One region of the Blautia caccae genome, then DNA from elsewhere that is predicted to be linked to it. Evidence: predicted binding sites of a transcription regulator. Region 1 holds the regulator's gene; each other region holds the start of a gene.
What was found. Region 1 encodes HrcA, which represses chaperone genes, less so after heat shock. Its sites were predicted from a motif close to TGTTAGCACTCNNNNNNNNNGAGTGCTAACA; they were not measured.
Positions count from the first base shown of each region.

Region 2: clpB (ATP-dependent chaperone ClpB) is a predicted target of HrcA. The motif match lies at 4,037-4,067, and genes of this name have one in related genera.
Region 3: WMO65_RS08810 (Hsp20/alpha crystallin family protein) is a predicted target of HrcA. The motif match lies at 3,780-3,810, and genes of this name have one in related genera.

Region 1 is NZ_JBBMFP010000003.1:74,940-85,016, forward strand. Features, by position in the region: gene WMO65_RS03885 (RNA polymerase sigma factor) at 1-246, shown strand, start outside; gene WMO65_RS03890 (DUF4179 domain-containing protein) at 243-1,460, shown strand; gene hrcA (heat-inducible transcriptional repressor HrcA) at 1,729-2,766, shown strand; gene grpE (nucleotide exchange factor GrpE) at 2,814-3,449, shown strand; gene dnaK (molecular chaperone DnaK) at 3,597-5,468, shown strand; gene dnaJ (molecular chaperone DnaJ) at 5,556-6,722, shown strand; gene WMO65_RS03915 (GntR family transcriptional regulator) at 6,858-7,856, shown strand; gene WMO65_RS03920 (GntR family transcriptional regulator) at 7,853-8,860, shown strand; gene WMO65_RS03925 (oxidoreductase) at 9,277-10,077, shown strand, end outside.
Region 2 is NZ_JBBMFP010000010.1:101,653-111,729, forward strand. Features, by position in the region: gene WMO65_RS12780 (ABC transporter substrate-binding protein) at 1-834, opposite strand, end outside; gene WMO65_RS12785 (DUF4250 domain-containing protein) at 1,201-1,374, opposite strand; gene clpB (ATP-dependent chaperone ClpB) at 1,390-3,972, opposite strand; gene WMO65_RS12795 (RNA-binding domain-containing protein) at 4,166-5,548, opposite strand; gene mscL (large conductance mechanosensitive channel protein MscL) at 5,982-6,380, shown strand; gene WMO65_RS12805 (50S ribosomal protein L25) at 6,615-7,199, opposite strand; gene WMO65_RS12810 (FAD-dependent oxidoreductase) at 7,540-10,065, opposite strand.
Region 3 is NZ_JBBMFP010000006.1:176,994-187,070, forward strand. Features, by position in the region: gene WMO65_RS08800 (non-ribosomal peptide synthetase) at 1-2,100, opposite strand, end outside; gene WMO65_RS08805 (arginase family protein) at 2,301-3,086, opposite strand; gene WMO65_RS08810 (Hsp20/alpha crystallin family protein) at 3,231-3,683, opposite strand; gene WMO65_RS08815 (4Fe-4S dicluster domain-containing protein) at 3,925-5,229, opposite strand; gene WMO65_RS08820 (nitroreductase family protein) at 5,299-5,814, opposite strand; gene WMO65_RS08825 (D-alanyl-D-alanine carboxypeptidase family protein) at 5,882-7,117, opposite strand; gene WMO65_RS08830 (MFS transporter) at 7,234-8,475, opposite strand; gene WMO65_RS08835 (zinc dependent phospholipase C family protein) at 8,492-9,280, opposite strand; gene scpB (SMC-Scp complex subunit ScpB) at 9,296-9,865, opposite strand; gene WMO65_RS08845 (segregation and condensation protein A) at 9,855-10,077, opposite strand, start outside.

The DNA of each region.
Region 1 (10,077 bases):
GAGATGCCTGAGGTGGAAGTAAAAGAGGAGGGCTACGGCAATCTGGAATGGAATGAGGCGCTTGATATGCTGGATGGGAAGTACAGAACTGTGATCATCCTGTACTATGTGGAAGGCTTTAAAATGTCAGAGATCGCTGAGATCCTGGAGATACCGGAGGCAACTGTCCGGACCAGGATTGCCAGGGCCAGAAAGAAGATGTCAGAGGAGTATTATCCGAAGGCAGAGAGGAGGAAATTGATATGAGCATGAAAGAAGAGGAGATGATAGAGAAACTCAGGAAAGAGGTAGAGATTCCTGATAAAGTCCGGCAGAAAGCCAATGAAGCCTTTGCTTCTATAAAAAAGGACGCTGGGGCAGGAGCGGCAGAGGAAAGAGCAGCAGAAAGAAGAACAGGGGGCAGAATGCCGGGGAAAAAGCTTTGGATTCTGGCTGCGGCAGCCATTCTTGCCTTCGGTACGGTTACCGCGGGCGCAGCAGCTTATATGAAGTGGAGCAAAAGCCTTTCCGACGGAATGGCAGTGGAGGAGGAGCAGAAGCGTGAACTGGAAGATGCCCATATGGCAGCTCCCATTGATCAGTCTGTGACGGACCAGGGGGTTACGGTTACGATGGTACAGACAATTGTGGATCAGCATTTTCTGCGCATCTCTTTAAAGGTGGAGGGGTATGAACCGCCGCAGGGAGAACAGCCTGATTTCGGCCGGACATTGATTACCATTGATGGGAAAAATATAGATGATGCAGAAAATGAGGAGGATTATGTAAACCTCTCATCTTATTTTTTTGATAACATTGTACAGAGTCCTGAGGATGGGAAGGCAGTGAATCTGGATGGAACGCCCTTTACGGAAGACCAGGAGATTTCTTATGTGCTGGAAGACGGCAGTATGGAATACAATATCATTCTTTTTAACGCAGAGAGTGAAGATTATTTTATGGAAAAACCCATCCATCTGGAGCTGACAGGACTCGGTGGTCTGTATCTGGATGGATACAGACCAAATATCGAAGGGACCTGGAGCTTTGACTGGAACCTGGAAAGGTCTGACATGGTAAGAATATGCAGCCCGGGCACAGCTCTGGGGGACACCGGTGCCGTGGTGGAAAAGATAGAGATATCACCGATTTCTGCCCAGGTGGCATACCGGTTTCCGAGAACCAAGACGAAAGAAAAGGGGTATAATGACTCCGGGGAAGAGATTGATGTGGAGTTAACAGAAGATCCGCCGGAGCTGAAAGGTGTAAAGATGAAAGACGGCACCATATATTCCTATTTATACGGCGGGCCGGGCAGACGTGGATTTTCCTCAGATGAGGGGGAAGAATATGTCCACACATTCGGACTCAACAGGGTACTGGATACTGACCGGATCGAGAGCTTTTTATTTCTTAAATCCATTCCGGAGGACGGAGCGCCACTGACAGAGGAAAACTATTATATAGTCCCTGCCAAATAAAGGACAGCGGGAAGAAATTACTGATATTATAATAAAACAGAGGGAATGCTGTTAATATTGAACGGCTCCCCTCTGTTTTTTTTGCGTCCCTTTTCTTTCCTATTATTGCGGATTCTGAAACTTTCTAAAAAAAATATAAAGCCCTTGACAAATAAACACGCTGGTGCTATCTTAAGAACATAGATGTTAGCACTCCACACAAACGAGTGCTAACAACACCGGAAACAGCATCCGGGGCCATCAATGCGGAAGCAGAAAGGAGATTATAATGGACAGTGAACTGGATGAGCGTAAGAAAAAGATATTAAAAGCCATTATCCAGACGTATCTGGAAACCGGCGAACCGGTTGGATCGAGAACGATTTCAAAATACACTGACCTGAATCTCAGCTCTGCAACCATCCGGAACGAAATGTCAGACCTGGAGGAACTGGGGTACATTTTACAGCCCCACACTTCAGCAGGACGGATTCCCTCAGACGCGGGCTATCGTCTCTATGTGGATGAGCTGATGCGGGAGAAGGAACAGGAAGTTTCGGAGATCAAGGAACTGATGATTGAGAGGACCGACAAAATGGAGAAGGTGCTCAAACAGGTGGTGAAGGTTCTTGCATCCAACACTAACTATGCGACCATGATTACCGGCCCGACCTATCACAGGAACAAATTAAAATTCATCCAGCTTTCCAAAGTGGCTGAGATGCAGCTTCTGGCAGTTCTGGTGATTGAAGGAAATATAGTGAAGAATCACATGATAACCCTTCAGGAGCCTATGGATGATGACACAGTGCTGAAGCTGAACCTGCTTCTTAATACCCAGCTAAACGGCCTCACCATTGAGGAGATCAATCTGGGTATGATCACTAAGATGAAAGAACAGGCAGGTATCCACAGCGCGGTTGTGGGAAGCGTCATTGACGCGGTGGCCAATGCCATTGCGGTGGATGATGATGAGGTGGAGATATACACCAGCGGAACAACGAATATTTTCAAATATCCGGAGCTGGCAGACACCTCCAAGGCCAGTGAACTGATTTCCGCTTTTGAAGAAAAGCAGGAGCTGGTGGATCTGGTAAAGGATACTATGAATTCCGAAGAGAATACCGGCATTCAGGTATACATTGGAAATGAAACCCCTGTTAAAACTATGAAAGACTGCAGCGTTGTGACAGCCACATACGATTTGGGAGACGGTATGCAGGGAACCATCGGTATTATAGGCCCAAAGCGTATGGATTACGAGAATGTTGTGAACAATTTGAAGACGCTGAAGACGCAGTTGGACAATATATTTAAGAAAACCTAGAAAGGCGGTACGGATTCGTGTCAGAAGAAAAAGAATTATATGAAGAGATGCAGCCGGATGCGGCTTCTGAAGAGAAGGCAGAAGAAATCTTAGAGGAAGACGACAAGGCTCTGGCAGAGGAGGCCACCTGCGAAGAGGCCGTTGAGGAAGATGACCAGGCTGCTGAGGCAGCAGAAGGCCAGACAGAAGAGCAGGCAAAAGGAAAGACAGCCGAGAAAAAGGGCCTGTTCGGTAAAAAGAAAAAAGATAAAAAAGATGAGAAGATAGAAGAGCTCACCGATATGGTAAAGCGCCAGATGGCAGAGTTCGACAACTTCAGAAAGCGTACGGAGAAGGAAAAAGCTTCCATGTATGAGATCGGTGCGCGTGAAGTGATCGATAAGATCCTTCCGGTGGTTGACAACTTTGAAAGAGGTTTGGCTGCAGTTCCCGAAAATGAAAAGGAAAGCCCTTTTGCGGACGGCATGACAAAGATATACAAGCAGATGATGACCGTTTTTGAAGAGATTGGCGTAAAGGCCATCGAAGCAGTAGGGCAGGAATTTAATCCGGATTACCACAATGCAGTGATGCATGTGGAGGATGAAGAAGCCGGTGAGAATATAGTTGTAGAAGAGTTTCAGAAAGGTTACCTTTACAAAGACCACGTAGTGAGACACAGCATGGTGAAGGTTGCCAATTAGTTTTAGATGGTGCGCCGGAGGCGCAACCCAAATTCTCCGGCGGGACAGCCCGCTCGGATTATATCTCATAGATGAAACGCTCTGGCGGAGCGTTAAACCGCTTAGAACAGGAAAAGTAATTGATTTTAAATTCAGGAGGAATTTATCATGGGTAAAATTATAGGTATTGACTTAGGTACAACAAACAGTTGTGTAGGTGTTATGGAAGGCGGTCAGCCGGTAGTTATCGCCAATGCAGAAGGCGCAAGAACAACACCGTCCGTAGTTGCTTTTACAAAATCAGGAGAAAGACTGGTAGGTGAGCCGGCAAAACGTCAGGCCGTTACCAATGCAGATAAAACAATCTCTTCCATTAAGAGACATATGGGAACGGATTACAGAGTGGCAATTGACGACAAAAAATATTCTCCGCAGGAAATTTCTGCAATGATCCTTCAGAAACTGAAAAGTGATGCAGAGAACTACCTGGGCGAGAAAGTAACAGAGGCAGTTATCACAGTTCCCGCTTACTTCAACGATGCTCAGCGTCAGGCAACAAAAGACGCAGGTAAGATCGCAGGCCTGGAAGTAAAACGTATCATCAACGAGCCTACAGCAGCAGCACTTGCTTACGGCCTGGACAATGAAAAAGAGCAGAAGATCATGGTATACGACTTAGGCGGCGGTACTTTCGATGTTTCCATCATTGAGATCGGTGACGGTGTGATCGAAGTATTATCCACAGCAGGCGACAACCGTCTGGGCGGCGATGACTTTGACCAGAAAGTTGCAGATTACATGATCGCTGAATTCAAAAAAGCCGAAGGTGTAGACCTTTCCGCAGACAAAATGGCAATGCAGAGAATCAAAGAGGCTGCCGAGAAAGCGAAAAAAGAACTTTCTTCCGCAACCACAACCAACATTAACCTGCCGTTCATCAGCATGAACAGCAACGGACCTCTGCACTTTGATATGAACCTGACAAGAGCCAAATTCGATGAGCTGACACATGACCTGGTAGAGAGAACAGCAGAGCCGGTTCGCCGCGCACTGTCTGATGCAGGACTGAACTCTTCCGAACTGGGCCAGGTACTGTTAGTAGGTGGTTCCACACGTATCCCGGCTGTACAGGACAAAGTAAAACAGCTTACAGGCAAAGAGCCGAGCAAGACTCTGAACCCGGATGAGTGTGTAGCTCTGGGTGCTTCCGTACAGGGTGGTAAGCTGGCAGGCGATGCAGGCGCAGGCGATATCCTTCTTCTGGATGTTACTCCGCTGTCTCTGTCCATTGAGACCATGGGCGGTATCGCAACAAGGCTGATTGAAAGAAATACAACGATTCCTACCAAGAAGAGCCAGATCTTCTCCACAGCAGCCGACAACCAGACAGCAGTGGATATCAACGTGGTACAGGGTGAGAGACAGTTTGCAAGAGACAACAAATCCCTCGGACAGTTCCGTCTGGACGGAATTCCGCCTGCAAGAAGAGGTGTTCCGCAGATCGAGGTTACCTTTGATATTGATGCCAACGGTATCGTAAATGTATCTGCAAAAGACCTGGGAACAGGCAAAGAACAGCACATCACCATCACAGCTGGCTCCAACATGTCCGATGATGATATTGATAAAGCAGTAAGAGAAGCTGCTGAGTACGAAGCACAGGATAAGAAGAGAAAAGAAGCTGTAGACACCAAGAATGATGCTGATGCTATGGTATTCCAGACAGAGAAAGCTCTGGAAGAGGCAGGCGACAAGCTGGATGCCAATGACAAGACTGCCGTAGAAGCAGATCTGAACGCATTAAAAGAACTGTTAAACAGCTGTGCAAATACAGACGAGATCACAGATGCTCAGGTGGCTGACATCAAGGCCGGCAAAGACAAACTGATGGAGAGCGCACAGAAACTCTTCGCCAAGATGTATGAGCAGGCACAGGCTTCCCAGGGAACACAGGCAGGTCCGGGCCCGGACGCAGGCACTCAGGGAGGAAATGAAGCATACGGTGATGATGTGGTTGACGGAGACTACAGAGAAGTATAAAATAGCTTTGTCAGTAAATGACTTGGATGGCATGGGGTGTTTACAGCACTCCATGCCTGACTGTATGTTTAGAAAGGAATAAGACCAATGGCAGATAAAAGAGATTACTATGAAGTCTTAGGCGTGGACAAAGGCGCTGACGACGCCACTATCAAAAGCGCATACCGTAAGCTGGCAAAGAAGTACCATCCTGATGTAAACCCCGGAGACAAAGAAGCGGAGAAGAAATTCAAGGAGGCTACAGAGGCCTACGGCGTTTTGAGTGACCCGGATAAGAGAAGACAGTATGACCAGTTCGGCCATGCGGCCTTTGAAAACGGAGGTGCCGGCGGAGCAGGAGGCTTTGGAGGCTTCGGCGGTTTTGACGGCGCCGATATGGGTGATATTTTCGGCGATATTTTCGGCGATCTATTTGGCGGCGGCGGAAGAAGAAGAGCCAACAACGGCCCTATGAAGGGTGCCAATGTAAGGGCGTCCGTCCGCATTACCTTTGAAGAAGCAGTCTTTGGCTGTGAAAAAGAGCTGGATCTGAACCTGAAGGAGACCTGTAATACCTGTCACGGAACGGGTGCGAAGCCGGGAACTTCCCCGGAAACCTGTCCGAAATGCCACGGGGAAGGCCAGGTGGTATATACCCAGCAGTCCATGTTCGGTATGGTGAGAAATGTACAGACCTGTCCGGAGTGTCACGGTACCGGTAAGGTGATCAAGGACAAATGTACAGACTGCCGCGGAACCGGATACGTGAACCAGAGAAAGAAAATCCAGGTTTCTGTACCGGCAGGTATTGACAATGGACAGAGTATCCGTATCAGAGATAAGGGAGAACCGGGAACAAACGGCGGGCCGAGAGGAGACCTGCTGGTTGAGGTTGTTGTTGCCCGCCATCCCATTTTCCAGAGGCAGGATATGAACATATTCTCAACAGCGCCCATTACATTTGCGCAGGCTGCCCTCGGCGGCGAGGTGCGCATCAGCACAGTGGACGGAGATGTAATGTATGATGTGAAGCCGGGTACCCAGACAGACACAAAAGTGCGTCTGAAAGGCAAAGGTGTGCCGTCTCTCAGAAATAAGAGCGTGCGCGGCGACCACTATGTGACACTGGTGGTTCAGGTGCCTACCAAACTGAATGAGGATGCCAAGGAGGCTCTCAGAAAATTCGATGAGGCCTGCGGCAACCGCCCGTCCGGCAGCACAGAGAAAAAGAAAAAGGGCTTTATGGACAAACTGAAAGAGACCTTTGAGGACTGATTCGCCTGAAATCAGCCATATCAGGAGATTGTCGGGGAGAATGTACAAATTTTCCCTCCGGCAGTCTCTTTTTTTAGATGTGGGGATATGATACAATGGATTTATCAGAGAATAAGAAAGTTTAAGGTTGTTGCGATGGAGAAAATAGAGATAGATAAGAACAGCGGAACACCGCTGTATCTTCAGCTTGCCCGGCAGTTGGAGCAGCAGGCAGCGGATGGCATCCTGGTTCCGGGGGAACGGCTTCTCTCAGAGGTCAGAATGGCCGAGGTTTCCGGTTTGTCCGTGGGTACGGTGAAAAAAGCATATACCTGGCTGCAGGACAGAGGGGTTGTGCAGAAGATCCGCGGCGGAGGTGCCTATGTGCAGAAAAAGCAGCCGGAAAACGGGCAGAGCAGGGGGAAAAGTCCTTCGGATATCGTGGAGGAAATGTTTTCAAAAGTGTCGTCCAGCGGTCTGCCCATGAACCGGGTGTTTCTGCTGGCACAGCAGGAACTGGTCAGCCATTTTCAGGAAAAACAGAAAATCTGTGCAGCACTGGTGGAGTGCAATATTGAGATCCTGCATTCCATTGCACCCGTGGTGGAATCCATCCCCAATCTGACGGTGGAAACCTATGTGCTGGAGGAACTGCTCTCAGGGAGCAGAGTGATCAGTTCCAGGTGTGATCTGGCCTTTATCTCCCAGAGCCATTACCAGGAGTTCATAGGGTATGCGGATGCTCTGGGGATCCCCACTGAGACCTTTGCGCTGGTGGAGAGCAGAGAGACCATAGCACGTCTGGCCACCATACCGGAAGACCAGCCCATCTGCATTTTGTACAGGAGCGCTACATTTTTGAAGAATGCAAGGAGGACCCTGCAGCATCTGGGCAAGACAAATGAACAGATCTGTGCCAGTGAGGAAGAGATGAGTGAGGCCATTGACAACTGCTGCCGGCAGGGAATGCCCCTGATCATTTCTCCCGATTACATAGAGTATGCAAGTGCGTGGACACTGCAGGTGGTGGCAAGGGCAAGGAAAAGCAGGAGCAGGATCATTCCCATGGAATATGAGATTGACCAGGGTTCCTGGATGCACATGGTGGAAGTGGTAGGCAAGATGGACAGACAGAAGGGAAATGGCGAAATATGAGCTGGACATTAGAAGAGAACGGAAAGATACCTGTATATCTTCAGATCGCGCAGAAGTTAATGGCAGAGATAGAGAACGGTACCTTGAAAGAGGGGGAGCGGCTTATGCCGGAGCGGAAGCTGAGCGAGAATCTGCATGTGGCCCGCAACACGGTGAAGCAGGCATATGAGGAATTGTGCAGGGAAGGCTATGCATCCACGAAAAAAGGCAGCGGTACTTATGTGGACACCAGCCGAAGAGCTGATATGGACGAAAAAGTATGCGGGGTGATCGATGATGCCATAGAAAAGCTGGCATCCATGGGCAAAAGCCAGAAAGAGATTGAGCGTATGTTCATGGAAAGCGCCTGGAGGCATGTCCCGGACAGAGAGAGGCTGAAGCTTGCCTGGATAGACTGCAGCGAGGAATTTCTGCAGGATACAGCCCGGGAGATTGCAGACTTCTGCAATGTCCATGCGGACGCGTATCTCATAGATGAAATCAGGGAAAAGCCCGGCATATTAAACAGAGAAAAATACGACCTGTTCGCCACCACCATCAACCATCATGATGAGGTCTGGGCAACCGTGAAGCATGTGGTGGAAGGCGGAGACAGGATACCGGTGGAGAAGGTGGTCCTGTCCGTATCCAATGAGACCATCAGCAATATTGCCAAGCTGCAGGGGGAAAAGCCCATTGCCGTTATTTACGGAAGTGAGTGGTACCGTTTCAGCGTGGAATGCTTCCTGAAGGAATTCGGTGTGGTCAGCCCTTATGCCTACATACCTGTAAAAAGCGGTATTTACGAACTGGAACGCAAAAACGACCGGTACCAGGCAGTCATTTTGCCGCAGAACCTCTCCTACAAAGACGGGCTTATAAGGGAGATACAGCTTTTGTGCGGAAAAAAGGGTATCAGCAGTTTTCCTTTCCACCAGTATGCTGACCAGGGTTCCCTGTTCCATCTGCGGGAGCTGGTGTTCAGAAGATGGCTGGAAGAGGGAATGGCTGCGGAGAATAGCTGAATATTTGACATGATACAGGGATATACAAAAAACAGAACAGAAAGCAAGAGAGAAGGGCAGTGTGCCGGATTATGGCGCGCTGCTTTTTCTATGTCTTCTTTTTTGGAGATTACGGAATATACATGTTGTAGGACATATAAGCGGTTATAAAATAGATTTGGTATAGACTAAAGACTTTATGGAGAATTGGAATATATTAAAAATATAATTGGAATATATTAATTTTATTTAAAATATATTGTGACTGTGAAAAATGCACAAATTAGTGAGCGTAAAATTAACTTTAATGCTGAAATAATAAAAAAATATTGATTATACTTATAAATTGTGCTAGTATCAATATAAGCCAATCGGAAAGGTTGACAAGGTATTACAACAATTAATATATACCAATTAAAGAGAAATGAGGTGCTATTATGTCAACTAACTATCCACATTTATTCAGCCCGTTACGAATCGGAAACGTAACTCTGAAAAACCGTATCGCAACTGCTCCCATGGGATCAGAGCCTAATACATCCGGCTTCTTATCCGAGCAGAACCTTGCCGCATTTGAAAACCGTGCAAAAGGCGGTGCAGCCATTGTCACAAGAGGTGAGACTCTGGTCCACGCCCACACGGGAAGTGCCCATGGAAACCTCTGCAATCTGGACAACGAGGGATTTATGCCATCTCATCTGCAGCTGACAGACAGAATCCATCAGCACAACGCACTGGCAAATATTGAAATTTTACATAGCGGTGCCCGTGCCCATCCCCAGTACACAAACGGGATCATCTACGGACCAAGTGCACAGCCGGGTGTATACGGTGTGGATGTAACACCCATGGACGAAGACATCATGAATGAGATCGCAGATGCCTTTGCACATGGCGCTTATGTAGCAAAATTCGGCGGATTTGATATGGTCATGATCCACGGCGGCCATGGCTGGCTGCTCAGTGAATTCTTATCCCCGCTGTACAATACAAGAACAGACAAATACGGCGGTTCCATTGAAAACCGCGCCAGATTCCCGCTTATGGTCATTGACCGTATCCGCAAAGCTGTGGGACCGAACTTCCCCATTGAGATCCGTATCTCAGGTGATGAATTCATGGAAGGAGGCTACGGCATAGAGGATGCCATTGAATTTGCGAAAATGCTGGACGGCAAAGTGGACCTGATCCATGTATCCGCCACTTCCTTCCGCGACGTGAACTCCGGATGCCGTATG
Region 2 (10,077 bases), on a different contig from region 1:
ACGCCAATTTTCTGTATCTGTTCCGGCGTCCTTGCTGATATATCCCTTCTGATACCAGTCATAGAGCATCGTGGTGGTATCCTTATACCAATCACTGGCGAAGAAATTGGTGATGGTGGTGTCATTTTCCTGATCCATGAGTACGCCCAGATAGTTGGCATCTGACAAGGGGTCCCCTCCGAACAGCCTTGTCAGCGGCGTATCCCCCTCATTGATGGAAAACAGCATGGTCATGTCCGGCTCCCCTGCTTTGACTGTCTCAAAAACAGATTCCATATCTTTTGGTTCTTTGATGGCGGATGTATCTATACCGTACTTCTCCACCAGGTCTTTTCTCATGAAGACAGCAGGGATACTTCCTCTTTCGATCTGGTTTGGTACGCCGTACAGAAAACCATCCACTGTATTGCTGTTCAGTACATCTTCGCCGTAAATTTCCTTCAGGTTCTTACCGTATTTGTCCACCAGTTCTGACATATCCATGATCTGTCCGCTGTGCATGTACTGGATAGCATTTGTGGCATTTGTATAAAAGCAGTCGATTTTTTCATCTCCTGCCAGCATGAGCTGGAGCTGCTGCGCGGCGCTGGCCCAGGGAAGCACCACAATGTCCAGATTGGCATTCACTTCCTTTTCCAGAATCTCATTGATCTTTTCCTCGATCCGCTCTTCGTCGGCGGGCTGGCTTCCCTGCAGTACCATGGTCACGGTATAAGGTTCCTTTCCGCCTTCCCCTGATGCTGTCTCCTTGCCCTCACTGCCGCTTCCGCCGCAGGCTGCCAGTGACAATACCATGGCTGCTGTGAGTATGGCAGCTGCTATCTTTTTCTTCATGTGATTTCCTCCTTCATTTCTGTTCCTTTGATACGTCTATCTTATTCTTTTCCCTGTTTCTTTTCTATAACTGGTCTGACTTAAAAATATCACTCATTTGACTCCTCCGCGCGTCCGAGGACATAAAAAAGCCTGTATACCCCATTTGTGTCACATGGTATACAGGCTTTTTCCTGTTTCAGTCCACACCCGTACTTTCACGGAGTGCGGCATAGCTTATATTGCTGTAACTGTTCAGTCAGGTCTGCGCATTTACTGCGCTGACCGTGCAAAAGAGTAGTGGCGGCAGGTATTCGCCCCATCGCGAAGCGATTTTTAATGGGCGAATACCCGTAACGATTCAGCTGGCTGAATCGTTACATATTGCTAAATAAACTGATTTACATTTTCATCATAGGCGTAATCAATGGCGCCCAGCTTTTTCTCCAGTTCTTTTCTGTCAAGCTGCAGATCTTCGCACATGTCATCCAGAGAGGAATAGAAATCCCTCAGCTTCATGTTTGCAAAGCTTAAAAGCATCACCGGATCTTTTGGTATCATAATCTCTCTCACCTCTTATGCCCTGCGGGCTGTAAGTTCACCATTTTCCACATCAATGACAATGGTGTCCTCTGTTCCCACATTGCCGGAGAGAATGAGTTTTGCAGTCAGTGTCTCCACGTATTTCTGCAGGTAACGTTTCAGAGGACGCGCACCATAGATGGGGTCGTATCCGCCCTCAATAATATAATCTTTTGCGGCATCTGTCAAGCGTAAAGACAGCTCCTGGTCTTTCAGCCTGCGGTTCAGATCCTCCACAAGCAGGTCCACAATACCGCCGATGTTCTCCTTGGTAAGCGGCTTAAACATGATGATCTCATCCAGACGGTTTAGGAATTCCGGACGGAAATGTGCCCGCAGATCCCTGTCAACCATATCTCTGGCTTCCTGGCTGATCTCCCCGTTTGGCTCAATGCCGTCCAGCAGATAGGTGGAGCCCAGATTGGATGTCATGATCAGGATGGTATTCTTAAAGTCAACGGTACGTCCCTGGGAATCTGTGATACGGCCGTCATCCAGCACCTGAAGCAGGACGTTGAAGACATCCGGGTGTGCCTTTTCAATTTCATCAAACAGAACTACGGAGTAAGGTTTCCTTCTGACAGCCTCTGTGAGCTGTCCGCCCTCCTCGTATCCCACATATCCCGGAGGCGCTCCGATCAGACGTGACACGGAATATTTCTCCATGTACTCACTCATATCAATACGCACCATGTTCTGTTCGTCATCAAACAGGGTAGCTGCCAGTGTCTTGGCAAGCTCTGTCTTACCGACACCGGTTGGCCCCAGGAAAAGGAAGGAACCGATTGGTTTTGTGGGGTCCTTGATGCCGGCTTTGGAGCGGATAATGGCATCTGTTACTTTCTGGACACCCTCATCCTGACCGATGACACGCTTGTGCAGTTCATCCTCCAGGCCCAGGATCTTTGTCTTTTCCCCTTCTGTCAGCTTGGCAACAGGGATTCCTGTCCAGCGGGAGATGATTCTGGCGATCTCCTCATCTGTGACACTCTCGTGTACCAGGGATAGATCCTGACTCTTTACTTTTTCCTCTTCCACCTCTAATTGTTTCTGAAGTTTCGGAAGTTCGCCGTACTGCAGCCTTGCCGCTTCATTCAGGTCATAATTTCTCTGAGCAACCTGAATCTGTTTATTCATATCTTCTATCTGCTCGCGCAGTTTGGAAAGCTTTTCCACGGACGCTTTTTCATTGTCCCACTGGGCTTTCTTACCGTTAAATTCGTCGCGCAGCTCTGCCATATCTTTCTGCAGATCCACCAGACGGTCCTGACTGAGACGGTCGTTTTCTTTTTTCAGAGCCGCCTCCTCAATCTCCATCTGCATGATCCTTCTGCGCAGGTCATCCAGTTCTGTCGGCATGGAATCCAGCTCTGTCTTGATAAGCGCACATGCCTCATCCACCAGGTCAATGGCCTTATCCGGCAGGAACCTGTCGGAAATATAACGGTTCGATAAGGTAGCTGCCGCTACCAGGGCACCGTCTGTGATCTTGACGCCATGGAAGACTTCATACCGCTCTTTCAGACCTCTCAGAATAGAGATGGTATCCTCAACTGTCGGCTCATCCACCATAACGGGCTGGAACCGGCGTTCAAGTGCCGCGTCTTTTTCAATATACTGACGGTACTCATCCAGAGTGGTGGCACCTATACAGTGCAGTTCACCTCTGGCCAGCATGGGTTTCAGCATATTGCCTGCATCCATGGCGCCCTCTGTCTTGCCTGCACCTACGATCAGATGAAGCTCGTCGATGAACAGTATGATCTGTCCCTCACTTTTTCTGACTTCCTCCAGTACGGCTTTCAGACGCTCCTCAAATTCACCTCTGTACTTGGCACCTGCTACCAGCGCGCCCATATCCAGTGCGAAAATCTTCTTATCTTTTAACCCTTCCGGCACATCCCCCTGAACGATTCGCTGCGCCAGGCCCTCCACAGCGGCAGTTTTACCCACGCCGGGTTCACCGATCAATACAGGGTTATTTTTTGTTTTCCTGGACAGGATCCGAATGACATTACGAATCTCTGCATCCCTGCCGATCACCGGGTCAAGCTTCTGCTCCCTGGCTTTTTCCACCAGGTCCTGGCCGTATTTGTTCAGTGTGTCATACGTGGCCTCCGGATTGTCGGTAGTCACCCGCTGGTTGCCCCGCACAGTGCTCAAAGCCTGCAGGAAACGTTCTTTTGTAATCCCATACTCCTGCCAGATTTTTTTCATGGACGGGCTGGGGTTGTTGACCAGTGCCAGAAACAGATGCTCCACAGAGACGTATTCGTCTCCCATGGCTTTTGCCTCATCCTCAGCGCTCACCAGGGCTTTGTTCAGATACTGCCCGATATACGGCTGACCGCCGGATACTTTGGTCCGGGCATTCAGTGCCCGCTCCACATTGTTCAGAAAGTGTTCTTTCTGAATTTCCATTTTTTCAATCAGTTTCAGGATCAAGCTGTCCTCCTGATGTAAAAGATTGTATAGTAAATGCTCCTGTTCGACCTCCTGATTGCCGAACTCATAAGCTGTCTTTTCCAAGTCCTGAACTGCCTGAAGTGATTTCTGTGTAAATTTGCTGATGTTCATAAAATCCCTCCATTCCGAGATTTGAGTTCTTTGTTATTTGTTCTAGTGCTAATATAACACTGTTTGTTAGCACTGTCAAGAGGTGAGTGCTAATTTATTGAATTTAATTTTCTGCACCTTTCCTTCCATCTGGCACAGCATCATGGAACTCATAGCCACCCCCAAGATTTTTGTAAACAAGCTGTTATAATGCTTACTCAAGAGCTTTCCAATAACCGGTCTTTTTAGAACCAACTCTTTCCACATATCCATTTTCTTTTAAAAATGTCAAATTATTTTCTACTGCCGTTTCACTAATCCCCAGTATTTGATGCAATTCCCTGGCAGTAATGTTCGGATTATCTCTTATTTCTGTTATGATTCTTTCTCTTCTTGCATTTAATCCTTTTTTATTCCCAACTTTTTTCCCAACCTTATTCCCGTATTTTTTTATTCGCTGAAACGGGATTGTAACAACAATCGAGTTTTCTCTAAAGGTAAATGCTTCCTTCCCATATGTTTCAATAATCTTAGGCACACCACGACCTGATTTTTCACTAATATGAAGCTGAAGAAAGATTTCTGACAGCTTTTCATTTACAGGGATTGATTCTCCCAGGAAAAAGCCTTCCAAAGTCTGCGCCGGTGCCAGTGTTCCTCTTGATAAAATTTCTATTCTATCTGAAAATACAGAAATCATTGGCTCGTTTCCGCTTATCCACAGATTATGCAAAATAGCATTTATGATTGCTTCTCTAAACGCTTTGTTATCGAACAATGGTATTTCCGTACGTTCCACCACACGCTCGCTCTCATCTGTCTGAATCAAATTTAATACATCCGCATATCTTAAAACCTCATCCAAACTGTAGAGCAGACAATTATTTCCAAATTCTCTTACAGAAAATAAATTGGAGCCTTTTGTCTCTCCTTCAAAAATTGATACTCTTAATGGAAAATGTGAATTATCCGAAAGCAACTGTGCCAACAGGTTATATTCTCCATCTTTATTTCTTAATCCGAGATTTTTTTCAAAGGTTTTCTTATTTAGTACAATCCCTTTTGAACCATAATATCCAAATAATTTTGAAAATGTCAGTTCCTGATATTTCGCCGGTAATGTTTCAATGGTCTCCACTCTTCCGTCCAAAATTTTGAACAATTGGATTTCCCGTTTCGGATAATCTTTCAAATTTGCTTTAGAAGAACCAATACGAATATATCGCTTTTCTTTAAAAGCTGTCGGGATTTCCTGTGCTGCAGGAATCACTAAAACAACAACCCTCTTGTCATTTATAGTTGCTTCCTCAAACGAAAAATTGACGCTTGGAGACAGATTCCTTGCCAAAAAATTTTGGTATGGCTCTTTGTTATGGTCGCAATACTGATTAAATGTTGTACCAACAATTTCATGTGTCTTATCATTAACACCCCACACAAAATATGCCTGAGCCTTATAATGAAATGCTGCTGCATTTGACAAAGCTGATATATATTCCCCCAAGCCTTCCGGCTGAAACCAATTTTCTTTAAATTCAAACCATTCCTGTTCATTGTTATACGCACATAAATCTAAAACCAATTTTTCGACATTCATAAACCATCATCCTTTTCCCAACTTTTATTCCCAACTTTTGTATTATAGCACATTGGGATTAAAGTTGGGAATATTTTGTGCATTTTTCAAAAAATTATTCTTAAAAACTATGAAATTATCACAGCCAAATAGGAATCTATTCTCTCTGCCCCTGCTGTCAAACTCCCGCGTAAATGCGTGGGGAAAGCACTCTGTCATACGGAACAGTGGTCATCACGCAACAAACATCCTTATGGCGAGAAAATGGCTGACCAGCGGATAAGCGAGCTCCTTAACCGCATGAATGGCTCGAAACAGCATCTCCATATCAAATAGCATAGTTGATTTTCTGCAGTCAGTTTTTATCTATATGAAATATTATCTTTATTTGGAAATCATCGAAATATATGGTATGCTTAATTAAAAATACAAAAGAGAAACCAGGAGGTACACCATGAAAAAATTTATAGAGGAGTTCAAGTCATTTGCACTCCGCGGCAACGTTATGGACATGGCCGTCGGCGTCATAATCGGCGGCGCTTTTTCCGGGATTGTGACATCTCTGACGGACAATTTTATTAATCCCATTTTGAATTTTCTGACCGGACATGCAAAATATAATGCACAGGATATTGCCGGATTTGCCTCAGCTTTTGTATCTGCTGTTATTAATTTTCTGATCATGGCATTGATTTTATTCTGTCTTATGAAGGGAATCAATAAATTTCTCTCTTTTGGGCAGAAAAAAGAAGAGCCGGCAGCCCCGGCAACAAAGGTATGTCCTTTCTGTAAAAGTGAAATTGCAGTTGATGCTGTGCGGTGCCCTCACTGCACATCTGAACTTTCAAAATAGCAAAGCATGGTTATGGGCCGGCACATGCATGCCATACTTTTTCACAAACCCCATAAGCCTGCGCATATTCCAGGAGAAACACACCCGGATATAAAGCGGCCGGACACCACGCTTTCCTGAAACAGATCGACCACATTATACAAATCATAAACCGTCCATGAAAAATGCCATAAGCCCCTTACCGTTACACGCGGCAAGGGGCTTATGGCATTTTTTAAGTTCCATGTTAAAACACTATTCCTGTGTTTCCTCTTCCTCTGTATCATCCGGCAGTGAATTGTGTACTGCTGATACGCTCACAACAACGGCCTCCGGATCTGTCATCAGTTCAATATCCTTGTTCTGGCTGATCTCCAGATCCTTTACCCGGAGGGAATCACCGGCACGCATATTTCCCACATCAACGATTACTTTTTCCACCAGTGCTGCCGGAACCGCTTTATATGAAATTTCTTTTAAGATCTCCTGCAGAACTCCTTCTATCACATTTTCATGATTTAATAATACAACCTCAGCAACAGAATGTACTTTTTCATTGCTGATCAAAGCCTGAAAATCAATCTCCTCTACACACCGAGCCATAGCATTGTAATCGATTTCTTTAATCAGCGCATCATAGGTCTGTCCATCTATTTCCAGCATAACCTGTCCGCCTTTTCTTTCCGTCTTGAGGAGCTGCTCCACATCTCTTTTGGCTATCTTTAGCGGAATGGATCCCTGCAGTTCCCGTCCGAACAGGTTTCCTGTGACAAAACCTTCTCTTCTTAATCTCCTTGCTTTCACGTTCATGTTTCTTTTTTCAGCTTTTAAAGTATTCATTTATCTTTTCCTCCGAAAAACCTGATCGCTTAGCATGCCTCGTATGAGGTTGTTTTAAGTATTTCCTTTTGTTACAAGTTCATTATAGCACTACTGCCCAAAAAAGATTCACCAATATTTACAGTCATCAAATATGAATTTTGGTCATTATTAGTTCTCCGGTGTTTTCCAGTATTAAAATTCCAATTCCTTTTCTCTCCCTGGTTATATGCTGCTAAACAACTGCCAGAAGATCCATGTCACCTTGGCCACTTCACATTTTGCTGTCCTATAGAGAGACCCCTTAAAAGCCGTAAAAAACCAGGCAGAGCTACACACCCTGCCTGGTTTCCCGCAAATACTATTTCATCACTTCCTGATACGTGGTATGTCTTTCCAGAGCCTCCGTCATCTCCGCCAGACGGCTTACATCTCCGATCAAAATCACACCGCACAGTCTGTTATTCAGGAAATAGAATTTCTGATACTGCTTTTTCCCCATATCCTTAAACTCAACTGTTTTATAGATCAGATTTGGATTCTTACCATTATCACCTGCCGCGAAAAGCGCAGTCCCCATTCCATGGAAGTTCAGCGCAGCGGATACCGTCTCATATTCCAGATTGTCCCCTGCTGCATTGGCACCTGCAGTCTTGCCCTGTTCCACAGCCTGGCTCCACAGACCATAATTGATGCCTTGATACTGAGCACAGTCACCACACGCATAAATATCTTCTGCGCTGGTTTCCATCCTGGCATTGACCACAACAGAGCGGTCCACTTCAAGACCTGCCTCTTTTGCCACTGCGGTATTGGCCCTCACGCCGCAGGAAACCACCACCATATCAGCCGGGAGCACCTCGCCATCCTCCATACGGATTCCGGAGACAAAATCTTCTCCCTCCAAAGCCGCGATCTTAACGCCGGTACGGATTTCGATATCCTGCGCTTCACTTATCTTCTTCAAAAGCTCGGCTGCCGGTTCATCCAACTGGCGTCCCATGATCACAGGGGCAAGCTCCAACACTGTCACACGGCATTTTGCTTTCTTCAGTTCCCAGGCAGCCTCCAGGCCAAGCACACCGCCGCCGATCACTGCCACATTTTTCACCTGGGGAAGCACATCCGCAATCTTCTTCGTATCATCCAGCCTGCGGATTGCAAATACGTTCTTCTTCTCCACGCCCTTCATAGGCGGCACAAAACACTCTGCTCCAAGAGCATAGATAAGCTTCGTATATTTCAGCTTCATGCCGTCATCCAGAACCACCTCTTTGCTGTCCGTATCAATCCGCTCCACCCGGCGTCCCAAAATCTGGAATACTCTGTTCTCCTCATACCAGGAAGTCTCGTGCACAGCGATCTGACCGGCATCTAAATCTGCCATAATAGATTTTGTCAGCATGGGCCTGTTATAGGTACTGTAAATTTCATTGGAAATCATGGTAATAGACCCTGTCTTATCCCTCTGCCTGATAGCCTCCGCAGCACTGATACCTGCGGCACCATTTCCAAGAATAAGATAAAAATTCTTTGTGTCCCTGCTAAACTGATTTTCCTCTTCCTCAACAGGTACAAAATGCTCTTTTCCCACTCCGCATACCGGGCATATATCAATGGAGGAATCAAAAATAGCACCGCACACCAGACACTTCACCAGTCTGCTTCTGCCTGACTTCCTCTCATTTTCCTTATTCTGAAGGGTACAGCCGAAATTATAGCCAAAGTCATAGGCATCGATCAAGTCCGCCTCACTGGGTTTAAACCGCACGCGAAAGCCGTCCATCGTCTTCATCCGAAGCTGTTTCAGCCGCTCCATCACATGAGGCACGCCCTCACCGCTCCAGCCATAACTTCCGAACGCACTTGCCAGCTTCTTCCCATGAGTCACGGGATACATGGAAATCAGCAGATCCCAGACAGGCTTCAATGCCTCTCCCAAAATAGTCGGTGTGCCGAACAGGATACCATCTGCAAATCCCAGTTCCTCCAGCACCTTCTCCTGCTCTGCTTCCACCAGATCATAACTGCGCACAGCAATATCCCCGCTGTCCTCCACGCCTTTCGCAATCCGCTCTGCCAGCATTTTCGTATAACCGTAAGCACTCACATAAGGGATAATCACGGTTTTCGTGCTGTTTGGATTCACAACTGTACACCATTCCTCGTAAATGTCATACATCTGTTCAATCTTATCATCCAGCACCGGCCCGTGCCCGGTACAGATCATGGACACATCCAACTCCCTGACCCTTGCCAGCGCTTTCAGCATATACGGTTTAAACGGACCCAAAATACAGTCAAAATAATACTTTGTCGCCCGCATATATCCTTCCCTGTCTGTCACCCTGCTTGCCAGCACATCCGAAAATCCATAATGGGACCCAAAAGAATCACAAGTCACCAAAATCTGTTCTTCCTCAATATAAGTATACATGGTATCCGGCCAATGCAGATTCGGCACCACAAGGAACCGCAGAGTCTTGTCCCCAATTTTCATGGTCTCATTATCCTTCACCGCAATCCCGGTAAAATCACCATTTACGATCTCTTTCAGGAACCCAAGCGCACAGCCCGTAGCCACGATCTTCAGCCCCGGATTCAGCTTCAGCAGATTCTCAATACTTCCCGCATGGTCCGGTTCCGTATGACTCACAACAAGATAATCAATCTCATCAACTGCCGTTACCTCCTGCACCTTCTCCAAATACTCATCCCAGAATTTCACCTTAGCAGTCTCAAACAAAACCGTCTTATCCCCGGATTTCAGCACATAAGAGTTATATGTAGTGCCAAACTCTGTATACATTATAATATCAAACACCCGCAAATTTGAATCCACAATCCCAGTCCAATAAAAATTCTTTCTAAGCTCCAATGTTTTCAACTCTTATACCTT
Region 3 (10,077 bases), on a different contig from region 1:
GGGCGTTAAAGCCATAAATCCGGCGTCGTAACCGTTAATGAGATCTGCCAGACCTGCAGGCCGGTTACAAACGGCCTCCTCCGCCATCACAATGGTCCTGCCGTTTAACAGCGCGCTGATGCTCTCCAGCAAAAAGGCATCAAAACCCACATTGCAGATGGACAGAACCGCCCCTTTGGGATAAAGAGGTGCCATGGCAGCCGCCAGATTCAGCACACTGTGCTGCTCCACCTCCACAGCCTTCGGTGTTCCCGTACTTCCGGATGTATAGACAAGATAGGCCAGGTCATCAGGTCCTGCAGCAACACAGGCGGCACTCTTTCCCTTTGCAAGCATTTCCTCCGTTAAGACCGGTACGGCGGGATTTAAAATCTCCGCTGTCCCGTCCGAGACAACAAGAACCGCCTCACTTCCCTCCAGCAGTTCGCTGATACGCGCAGCCGGCTGGCGGCAGTCTATAAGCAGCCATGCATTACCGGAAAACGCCACAGCAGCCATAACAACCAGAAGCCTGTCACTGCGCTCCATTAGGACAGCTACATTTCTTCCTCCTTCAGGACAGAAACAGGCAATTTTCCCTGCAAGCTGCTCTGCCTCCCTTATGAATCTTTCATAGGTAAGCCTCTCATTTCTGAATATGACAGCTGCCCTTTTTGGATTCATGACTGCCTGTTCCCGCAGATGGTCGGCTATATTCTGTTTTCTCGGATACCAGGTATCTGTCTGGTTAAAGTCAAAGATGAGGCGCTCTTCCTCCTCCTCACTGATGACAGACAGTTCTTTTATGGGTGTCTTGGGATGCAGCAGGGCACTGTGCAGAATGTCCATCAAATGCTGATGCAGAGTCGTGATCTCACGCTCGGAAAAAAGCTGTGTCTGATAATCATAATCCACCTGAAACCGGTTATCCTCATCTCTGCTGCTCAAATGAATACACAGAGGTTCTGCCTGGTAGCCACTGTAGAGCCAGCGCCCTTCCAGGGTCACCTGGGCGCCCTGCAGATGGTGGATCTGCCCGTTCTGGTAGGACAGTACAATTCCGAAGAGCTGATCCGGTGCGGCTCCCTCTTGATTCCGGGCAGCCAGCTTTTTTATCTCCGAAAACGGCATTCTCTGGTGATAGAGAAGCTGGTACCAGTCTGTCTGCAGCTTTTCATTAAATTCCTGAAAGGAAATGGATGCATCCAGCTCATTGACAAAGGGCAGAGTATTTACAAACATGCCTGCCATCTGTTTTTCCTTGAAATTCAGACGGTTAATGGTGGGGACACCGATGCAGAACCGCTCCTGCCCTTTGATCCTGCGCAGATAGATCGCCAAAGCCATATAAAACACGGCAAAAGGGGATACCTTCTTTTCCCTGCAGAAGCCTGCGATCATACGGTTCATCCGGTTGGAGACTGCAAAAGACCTGCGGATTCCCACAGGGCTGACCTGGGCGTAGGGATGTTCTTTTGCTGCTGCCGGCTGTATATCCTTCAGCATGGACTTCCAGTATTCCCTGTCACGTTCAAAGCTTTTTGAGGCGAGATACTTATTCTCAAGCTCAATATGCAGCGCATAGTCCGGCATAGGCTCTCTGTCCGGCGCCTCCCCCTTTAACATGCGGAAATAGTTGTGAATGATCCGGTTGGTCACAACCGTCTGGGACCAGGCATCCGCTATGATATGATGCACTTTTGTCAGAATTCCGCCTGTATTTTCCGCCCTCTTAAAAAGTATCATCTGACACAGGGGGGAATCCAGAAGCGTAATATGCTCCCGTGCCACGGAAACATCCCAGATATCCGCGCCCTTTTTGTTTGTCCTGGAAAAATCCAGAAACGGAACATTTCTTTGTATATGCGGATCAATATACTGGCACACCTCTCCCTCCCGAAGTGTGATCCTGGTGCGCAGAACAGGATAGTCCTCATAACAAAGCCTGATACATTCCTGCAGATACTCCACATGAAAATTACCGTCAATGCGCAGTACGGTGCATATGGTATTGATCGGCGTACCCGGATGGGCCATCTCCAGATTCCATATGTTCTGCTGGCTGTTTGACAATGGCAGAAATTCCCTGATGTCTTTTGTCTCTTGTGCTCTCTCTTCCATTCTTTCCCTTTTTCCTCCGTATACATAATAAAACACAGGCCCCGAACTGCCCGGCCCTCCGCACATATGTGCAGACTTCCACGGCATTCCCGTCCCATGACTTTTCGCGTCTTTTTCTCCCCTCAGATTCCCTTTTCCTGTTCTACAAATTTCGACATTTGCAATTTGTTTTTTATTATACAGGCATACAATTCCCCGTGTCAATCTTTCTGATAAGAATTACTATTATTGGTAGAATTTACCATCACTTTAGCCATTACCTCTTTTAATCTTTCATTTGTCTGACTGTTTATGTGTAATTCCCTATTTTCACAGAAACCACTCTCGGGTGGATTTTCCCCACAGATGTCCCCTCCGATACATTTCCTTGCCGCTGCCGCCTCCTCGATCAGGCCCAGAAGGCAGTCCAGTTTCATCTCTCCCTGGTCCCAGTTTGTGACTGCATCCCTGCCCCGGAGAATATCCTTGTCCACAGAGAGATATAAGGGACAGGATTCCCCCTCCAAAAATTCTCTGAACTTCTGTAGTCTGCCCTCCTGCAGATCCTCGGCAGATACCCAGGTCACCTGTTTTGACGGTATATCCCTTTGAAAATCTGCCTCCTTTGGCCCTATGATACACACACTTTTCAGCAGGGGATTGGACAGCATAGCTTCTCTCACCCAGCTTCCGCAGGACAGAAGGCCAAAGAATGCGGATTCCTGCATGTCTGTGTGATTGTCAAAAAGAAGAAGGGAAAAAGGAGTGTCAATCATCTCCATCCAAAATTTTGATAAATAGTGATAATTGCCGGAATCCAGAAAATGGATGCCGCAGGGGCCATATGCCCGAATCCTTTCCTTTATCTCCTGTTCTGCCTCCGAGGTACAGTAACAATTGACCCCTTCCGCATGGGTAAAATCCACCATCTCATAATCACCGGCCTTTTGTCTATAAAAATCTTCCTCCGGGTACACACCGGAAAAATTCATGATAACTGTCTTCATCCTAAAATATCTCCTGTTTTTTCTCTTACCATAGCACAGAGAGACAGATCTTGTAAACTGCTGCTGTCTGTCTCCCGGCAAGCCAAAAAGGACCGCCGCTTACAGACGAAGCGGCGGTCCTCAAAGGAGGGGTAACAAAGAAGCTTATCCTTCAATGGAGATATATTTATTTTCTTCCACCTGTTTTTTGTCTTTCTTAGGTACCGTGAGACGAAGGATTCCGTCCTCAAATCTGGCCCGAATCTCATCCTGGGTAACGCCTTCGCCGATATAGAAGCTTCTGGAGCAGCTTCCCGCGTAGCGTTCTCTGCGGATATATTTTCCTTCCTTATCCTCTTTATCCTTGTCAAGTCCTTTGGATGCCTGGATGGTGAGATATCCGTTCTCCAGTCTGGCCGTTACATTCTCTTTCTTGAAGCCCGGCAGGTCAATGTCAATTTCAAAGGAATCTTCCGTCTCTTTTACGTCGGTCTTCATCAGATTCTTCTCATTCTTTCCGTACAGCGGATTCTTCCTTCCGAAGAACTCCTTCTCAAAAGGAAAATCCATCCATTCATCAAATAAATCTTCTCCAAAAATACTGGGCATCATTCTCATAAGTCATTCTCCTTTCCTATATATCAATCAATGAATTGTTACATTTGGCAGGGGATTCTTTCTTTTCCCTTGTTCTAATTGTAATATAGCACGCATTATTAGCACTGTCAATAGGCGAGTGCTAATTTCACACTTTTTTCACATTTTACCTTCGTTGTTTGATATATCAAAAAAAGAATCTTCCGTTTTCTATGCACCGCGGCCTTATGCAGCGCAAGATAGCGAAAGATCCTTTTTCCGTTTATTTTTTATTCCTGCTTTTATTCACAGCACTTGACAAAAGTTTATCCAGATATACAGATTTAAACTGCTTACTTGCCAGTGCCTGTTTCAGCGGAGGCAGATTTAAGATCACTCCAAACACGGCAGCCATGGCTCTGTGGTTGGCAAATGCCTGATTGTCGAATACGAGGTTCTGAAGCGTTCCTTTTTCTATGGCCTGGAGCACAAACCTGTGCGTACTGTTCACAGGCGTTATCACCTGTACCGGACGCCGCTCCAGTTTCAGGGAACCGTTGGGACATCTGGATGCGCACACACCGCAGCCCAGGCAGATATCCGTATCCACCACGGGACGTCTTTTCTTTTTCCCGTCCTCCGGGACCGTCTCCATGGAAATGGCAAAAATGGGACATGCCTTCTCACACTTTCCGCATCCGATACAGGTCTTCTCCTCCACCGACGGGATATAATTGGTGGTTGCCACCGGCTGCATGGGAGAGAATTTTCTGGCAGCCTGCAGAGCCTCACAACAGCATCCGCAGCAGTTACAGATAAACGCCGGGTCCTCTCTGACATTCTCCCCGATCTGCACCAGTCCCGCATCGTAGGAGCGTTCCAGAGCGTCCATGGCTTCTTCCTTGGAGATAAGCCGGGCATGTCCGCCGTGCTCTGCCAGGGAGCGGGCCACATTGCCGAAAGTCAGGCATACATCCCAGGGAGCATCAATCTCACAGGGATGCCCCGCGTGATATGCCTTATGTCTGCAGTAACAGGTTCCCAGGCCAATGTACTCTGCCTCCTCCACAATGTGGCTGGCCCGCTCATGGTCCAGGATATGCAGGGTATTTTCCGTGGTAAGCACCGGTTCCTGCACGTAGACACGGCCCAGCTTTGTCTCCGTGGCATAGAAAAGGTCTTTTACAAAGTCCTCCTCCACATTCATATACTGATAATACAGTTCGCTGAGATACTTCTGGTCAATATCCCCTCTGGTCCTCATCAGGGCAAATTCAATAAACCCGGCCATGGGCGGCGGCATGACAAAACGGCGGACTCCCCTGTAGGTGGAATCCACCAGCAGCGCCTTCTCACACAGATGGTCCAGCACTTTTTCCGCCTTTGCCTCCGTGGTCCCCCAGATACGGGCAGCCTTTTTCAAAGTGAAGGGGCGTACCGGCAGAAGTGCCACCCATTTTGCCTCCTTCTCCGTGTAGAGCACCTGGAGGATCTTATAAAAAGTCTCCGAAGGCGGCGCTCCCTGGGTAAACCAGTTGATTCTTTCTTCCAGATTTTTATATGCGTCTTTTGATGTTATATGTCCCATGCTAAATGTCCTGTCATACAATATGGTAACTTACGGTCCGCACGGAAAATGCGGATACCTGCCTGGCTGTTACACAAAATGTACCTCTCCTGTTTTTTTCACTTCTTTTTTCTCTGATGCCGCAGCATATCCAAGGGCAGCCATGCCGAATACCCTGTGGGAATCCGGTATCTCCCAGCTCCTTAACATCTCCCGCACCTCAGGCTCATCGCAGATATCCCGCATCTGGTTGATCCAGACAGAACCAATCCCGAAGGAATGAGCCGCCAGAAACATATTTTCCAGAGCACAGGCATTGTCCTCCATGGAATGCTGATTTTCCTTTTCATTGGACGGAATGATCAGAACCTGAGGGCTGTACATGTCATACCCGTCTCTTCCCAGTTTCCTTCCTATGACTTCCGCCAGCTTCCCGATCTGCTCCCGGTCTGTCACCACGGTAAATTTCCATGTCTGACGGTTCTGTCCGCTGGGCGCATAGAGTCCGGCCCGGATAATCTGTTCCAGCTCTTCTCGTGGAATTTCCTTATTTTGAAATGCCCGGATACTTCTTCTGGTCAAAATATTTTCCATCACTGCATTCATGTTCTGATTCCTCCTTGTTTTTTCTTTTATTTTATCACAACGTCAAAAATTGTAAAGTGCCCCGCGATCAGCCCGCTGCGCCGAATGCCCATTTGTCCATGGTCTTTTCCAGACACCAGGGAAAATCTATCTTCTTGACAGACTGCCTGATTTTCACCGGACAAGTGAGAAATGTCTGGCCTCCCACCCGGTAAGTGATGGTTCCCACCTGCGTTCCCGCTTTGACCGGTGCTTTCAAAGTCTCTTTTCCCTCATAACTCACTTCAATTTCCTCATCCCGGCGCATCAGCATACCGAAGTCCTTAGCTGTCTCAGCCTCCACCTCAGTAAGGGCTGTATCTCCCAGGGTTTCACTCTGTCCGTTCTGAACCGGTATGGCTGCCGGTATATCGGGAAGTGCCGCGTCAGAAAAGGAACGGTAACTGTAATTTTCCAGCCCGTAATTCATAAGTTTTGTGGTATCCTTCCATTTGTAGGTCTTGTTATTCGGCCATCCGCATGCCAGAAGGGCAACAATGAATGTTCTGCCGTCCCTGGTGAGGGCACCTACATAGCAGTAACCGGCATTTGCCGTAAACCCGGTTTTTCCGGTGAGGGCACCCTCCATCATGTTCAGAAAAGCATTGTGGTTGTTGCAGGAAAAGCTCCGCTTTCCCTCCGCGTCCGAGAAACTGTAGGAGGCCGTCCTTGTCACGTTAAGAAATTCCTCCCTGCAGGGAGATTCTTTGATACAATACTTCATGATACGTGCCAGGTCTGCCGCTGTTGTGGAATGCACCTTCTGTTCCTCCCCCACTGTGACAGCGGCATCCAGGCCGTTGGGTGTGATAAAATAAGTATCCTCACACCCCAGTTCTCCGGCCTTGGCGTTCATCATATCCGCGAATCCCTCCACACTTCCTCCCAGATGTTCCGCGATCATCACAGCCGCATCATTGTGGCTCTCCAGCATCAGGGAATACAAAAGGTCTCCAAAACGGAAGGTTTCTCCCTCTGTCACTCCCAGATGTACTTTCGGCCTGGATGCCGCATAGGCGGATGCTGTCACAATATCCTCCGCGTTGCCCTTCTCCAAAGCCAGAATACAGGTCATGATCTTAGTGGTACTGGCCATGGGCCTTTTCTCAAACCCGTTTTTTTCATAGAGTATCCTTCCTGAGTCCGCATCCATAAGTACCGCTGAGGTGGCGTACAGGCTGCCAACACCCTGTCCATTTTCCTCTGCCCAGACGGTATCTCTATGTACCACGAAGCACCCAGTTATCACTGCGCATACCAAAATCCAGCTTATAATTTTTTTCATGCTTCCATCCCTGCACACAAAATTTCTTATACATTATATGCCTGTCCCGGGAGGATTATAACAAAAAGCTGTACCAAACCGGTCCGCCCCGGTTACAGTACAGCTTCCGTTCTTTGTCATGCAGCGCTGCGGCTGATTTTCTCTGTCTTTCCGAACAGGAAAAATCCGATGATAAACATCACCGCCAGCATTCCCACTCCTGTCCTTGAACTTCCGCTCAACTGTGTGGAAATGCCCATGAGCATGGTTCCCATGAACGCCGCTCCCTTTCCGAATATATCATAAAACCCGAAATACTCGCTGGAGTTTTCCTTGGGAATGATCCTTGCAAAATAAGATCTGGAAAGCGCCTGGATGGCCCCCTGAAATACAGCCACGCAGACTGCTAAGAACCAGAATTCCCATGCCCTGTCAAGCTGAAGGGCAAACAGTGCGATTCCCAAATATCCCAGTATACATACTTTGATCAGCTTCTCACTCTTAAATCTTGCCGAGAACTTTCCAAACAAAAGAGAACAGGGAAACGCTACAATCTGTGTCAGCAGCAGTGCCAGAAGAAGATGCGTGTCATCAATTCCCACGTCCTTTCCGTAGGAGGTAGCCAGGTCGATGATGGTGTAAACGCCGTCAATATAGAAGAAAAACGCGCCCAGAAAATAAAGCACCTTTTTGTCCTTATTGATCTTAAAGAGCACTTTTTTCAGTCTGGAAAAGCTCTCCTTTACCGGGCTGCCCTTTACCTCCACCCAATGCTTCTGATTATAATTTTTCAATAGGGGAATCGTGACTGCAAACCACCAGATCCCTGTGATCCCAAAAGAGATCATGGTTGCCGTAACGCCTGAGATACCCAGCTTCTCTGCAAAAAGTATGAGGAGCAGACAGGCGATAAAGGGAATACAGCTCCCGATATACCCCCACGCATAGCCATGGGAGGAAACCATGTCCATCCTCTCATCCACAGTCACATCTGCCAGCATGGAATCATAGAAGATCAGGCTCATACTATATGTGGTCTTGGCGATCACCAGTACCACCAGAAAAGCCAGCCATTCCTTGGGTATGGCAAGAGAAAGACACCCGACTACGCCGATCACAAAAAAAGTGGCGAACATGGGTTTCTTATACCCTTTTGTGTCCGCCAGGGTTCCGAACACCGGACCCATGAGCGCTACCAGGATGGTACACACAGACAGTGCATAGCTTAGATACGCTGTGGAATCCGCCAGGGAAATCCCCTCCGCTGTGGCTATATTCTTAAAATAAATGGGAATGATCGTGGTACACAGCATGACGAACGCTGAGTTCCCCACATCATACAGTACCCACTGTTTCTCCAGTTTGGTTAATCCCTTCATATGCCCCCCGTTCTTCTCAGCCGAAATTTCTGCCGAAGCGCTGCGACAGCCGCTCTTCCTTTACCATGCAGCCGTACAGATTTGTAAGTGCTTCCACCGCCTCATCCAATGCCTCCTCATACAGATGACGCAGTACATCTGTTGCCATATCACATCTTCTGTCCGGCTTTGCCGGTATGATATGGCCTCCCAGAGTGTCCCGGCATCCAAACAGCTTCATGATTCCCAGCAGTCCCTTTCTCTTCAGGCTGCTGCTGCAGACAAGGGCTCCGGTGTAAAATCTCATACCGTGAAGTGCTTTTGCCGCCTGCTTCACTGTGATCTTCCCAAAGGCCCTGCTTATGGTCCTGCAGCCCTCCATTGTGGGGAAGATATTTACGGCAGGTCTGTAGGTAAACGGGTCCTTTCCCTCACGCAGCATATAGTACCGGTCAAGCTCAGATTCAATCTCTGAATGGGACGCACCGGTTTCCTTTTCAAACCGCCGTACATAGGGATGACAGGTGTTGTCCAAAATGTAGTGGCATCCAAATCCCAGCAGATAGGATAACATCTGCGCAGTCGGCTCCTCCTGGTATTTTACAACAGCCTGGCAGAAAAATTCTGCGGCCTCTCTCTGGTGAACCTGGTGTCCCAGCCCGCTCACCCTGTTTTTCATCAGGGGCTGATAGTAAAACAAAATATCAGGTCCGTGCAGGCCGATCAGATACATACTTTTGGATTCCCTGATTGCCTCTTTTATCTCAGAAGGAAGTCTTTTATATACCTCCTTGCCGAAAATGTCATGTGTGTAAGTTGTTGGCATGTCTCTTTCCCCCGTTTATACATCCAGCTTAAGCTGAATTTCTTCTTCTGCTTCTGCCTTGAAATCTTCTATCTGTACCGGGTCCAGCTCCGGCAGCTCATCCAGCCCCTGAACCCCGAAGTTTCTTAAAAACTCCTCCGTGGTTCCAAAGAGCAGCGGCCTTCCCGGTGCGTCCAGACGGCCGACCTCCTGTACCAGATTATATTCCATGAGTTTGTTCACCGCATGGTCAGACTTGACACCGCGTATCTTCTCTATTTCAAGTTTTGTGACCGGCTGTTTATAGGCAATGATGGAGAGTGTCTCCAGCATAACGTCTGTCAGCACCGCCTTTTTCGGCTGCAGGGCAAGCTTGACCAGATAGTCATAATACTCTTCCTTTGTGCACATCTGATATGCATTTTCCAGCTCTATGATCTTGATTCCCCGGTCCCCGGCATTATATTTCAGCATCATATTCCGAATGATCTTTCTGGTGGTTTCCGTATCATGTCCTATAGCCTTGGCAATGGCGGAAACCTCTACGGATTCCCCCATAGCAAACAAAAGCGCCTCAACAGCGCCTTCCAGATGTTCAATTTCCATACGGGTCCCCTGCCTCCTTGCTCTCAATCTGAATATCGTCAAAAATATGCTCCTGCCTGATAGATATCTTTCCTGTCTTCATCAGCTCCAGGATCGCCAGAAATGTAACCACCACCTGGAATTTGCTGGCCTGTTTTCCCAGAAGGTCACGAAAGCTGAAACGCCGGTGTCTTCTGGCGTACTCCTCCACGTCGGTCATTTTCTCCGGAAGA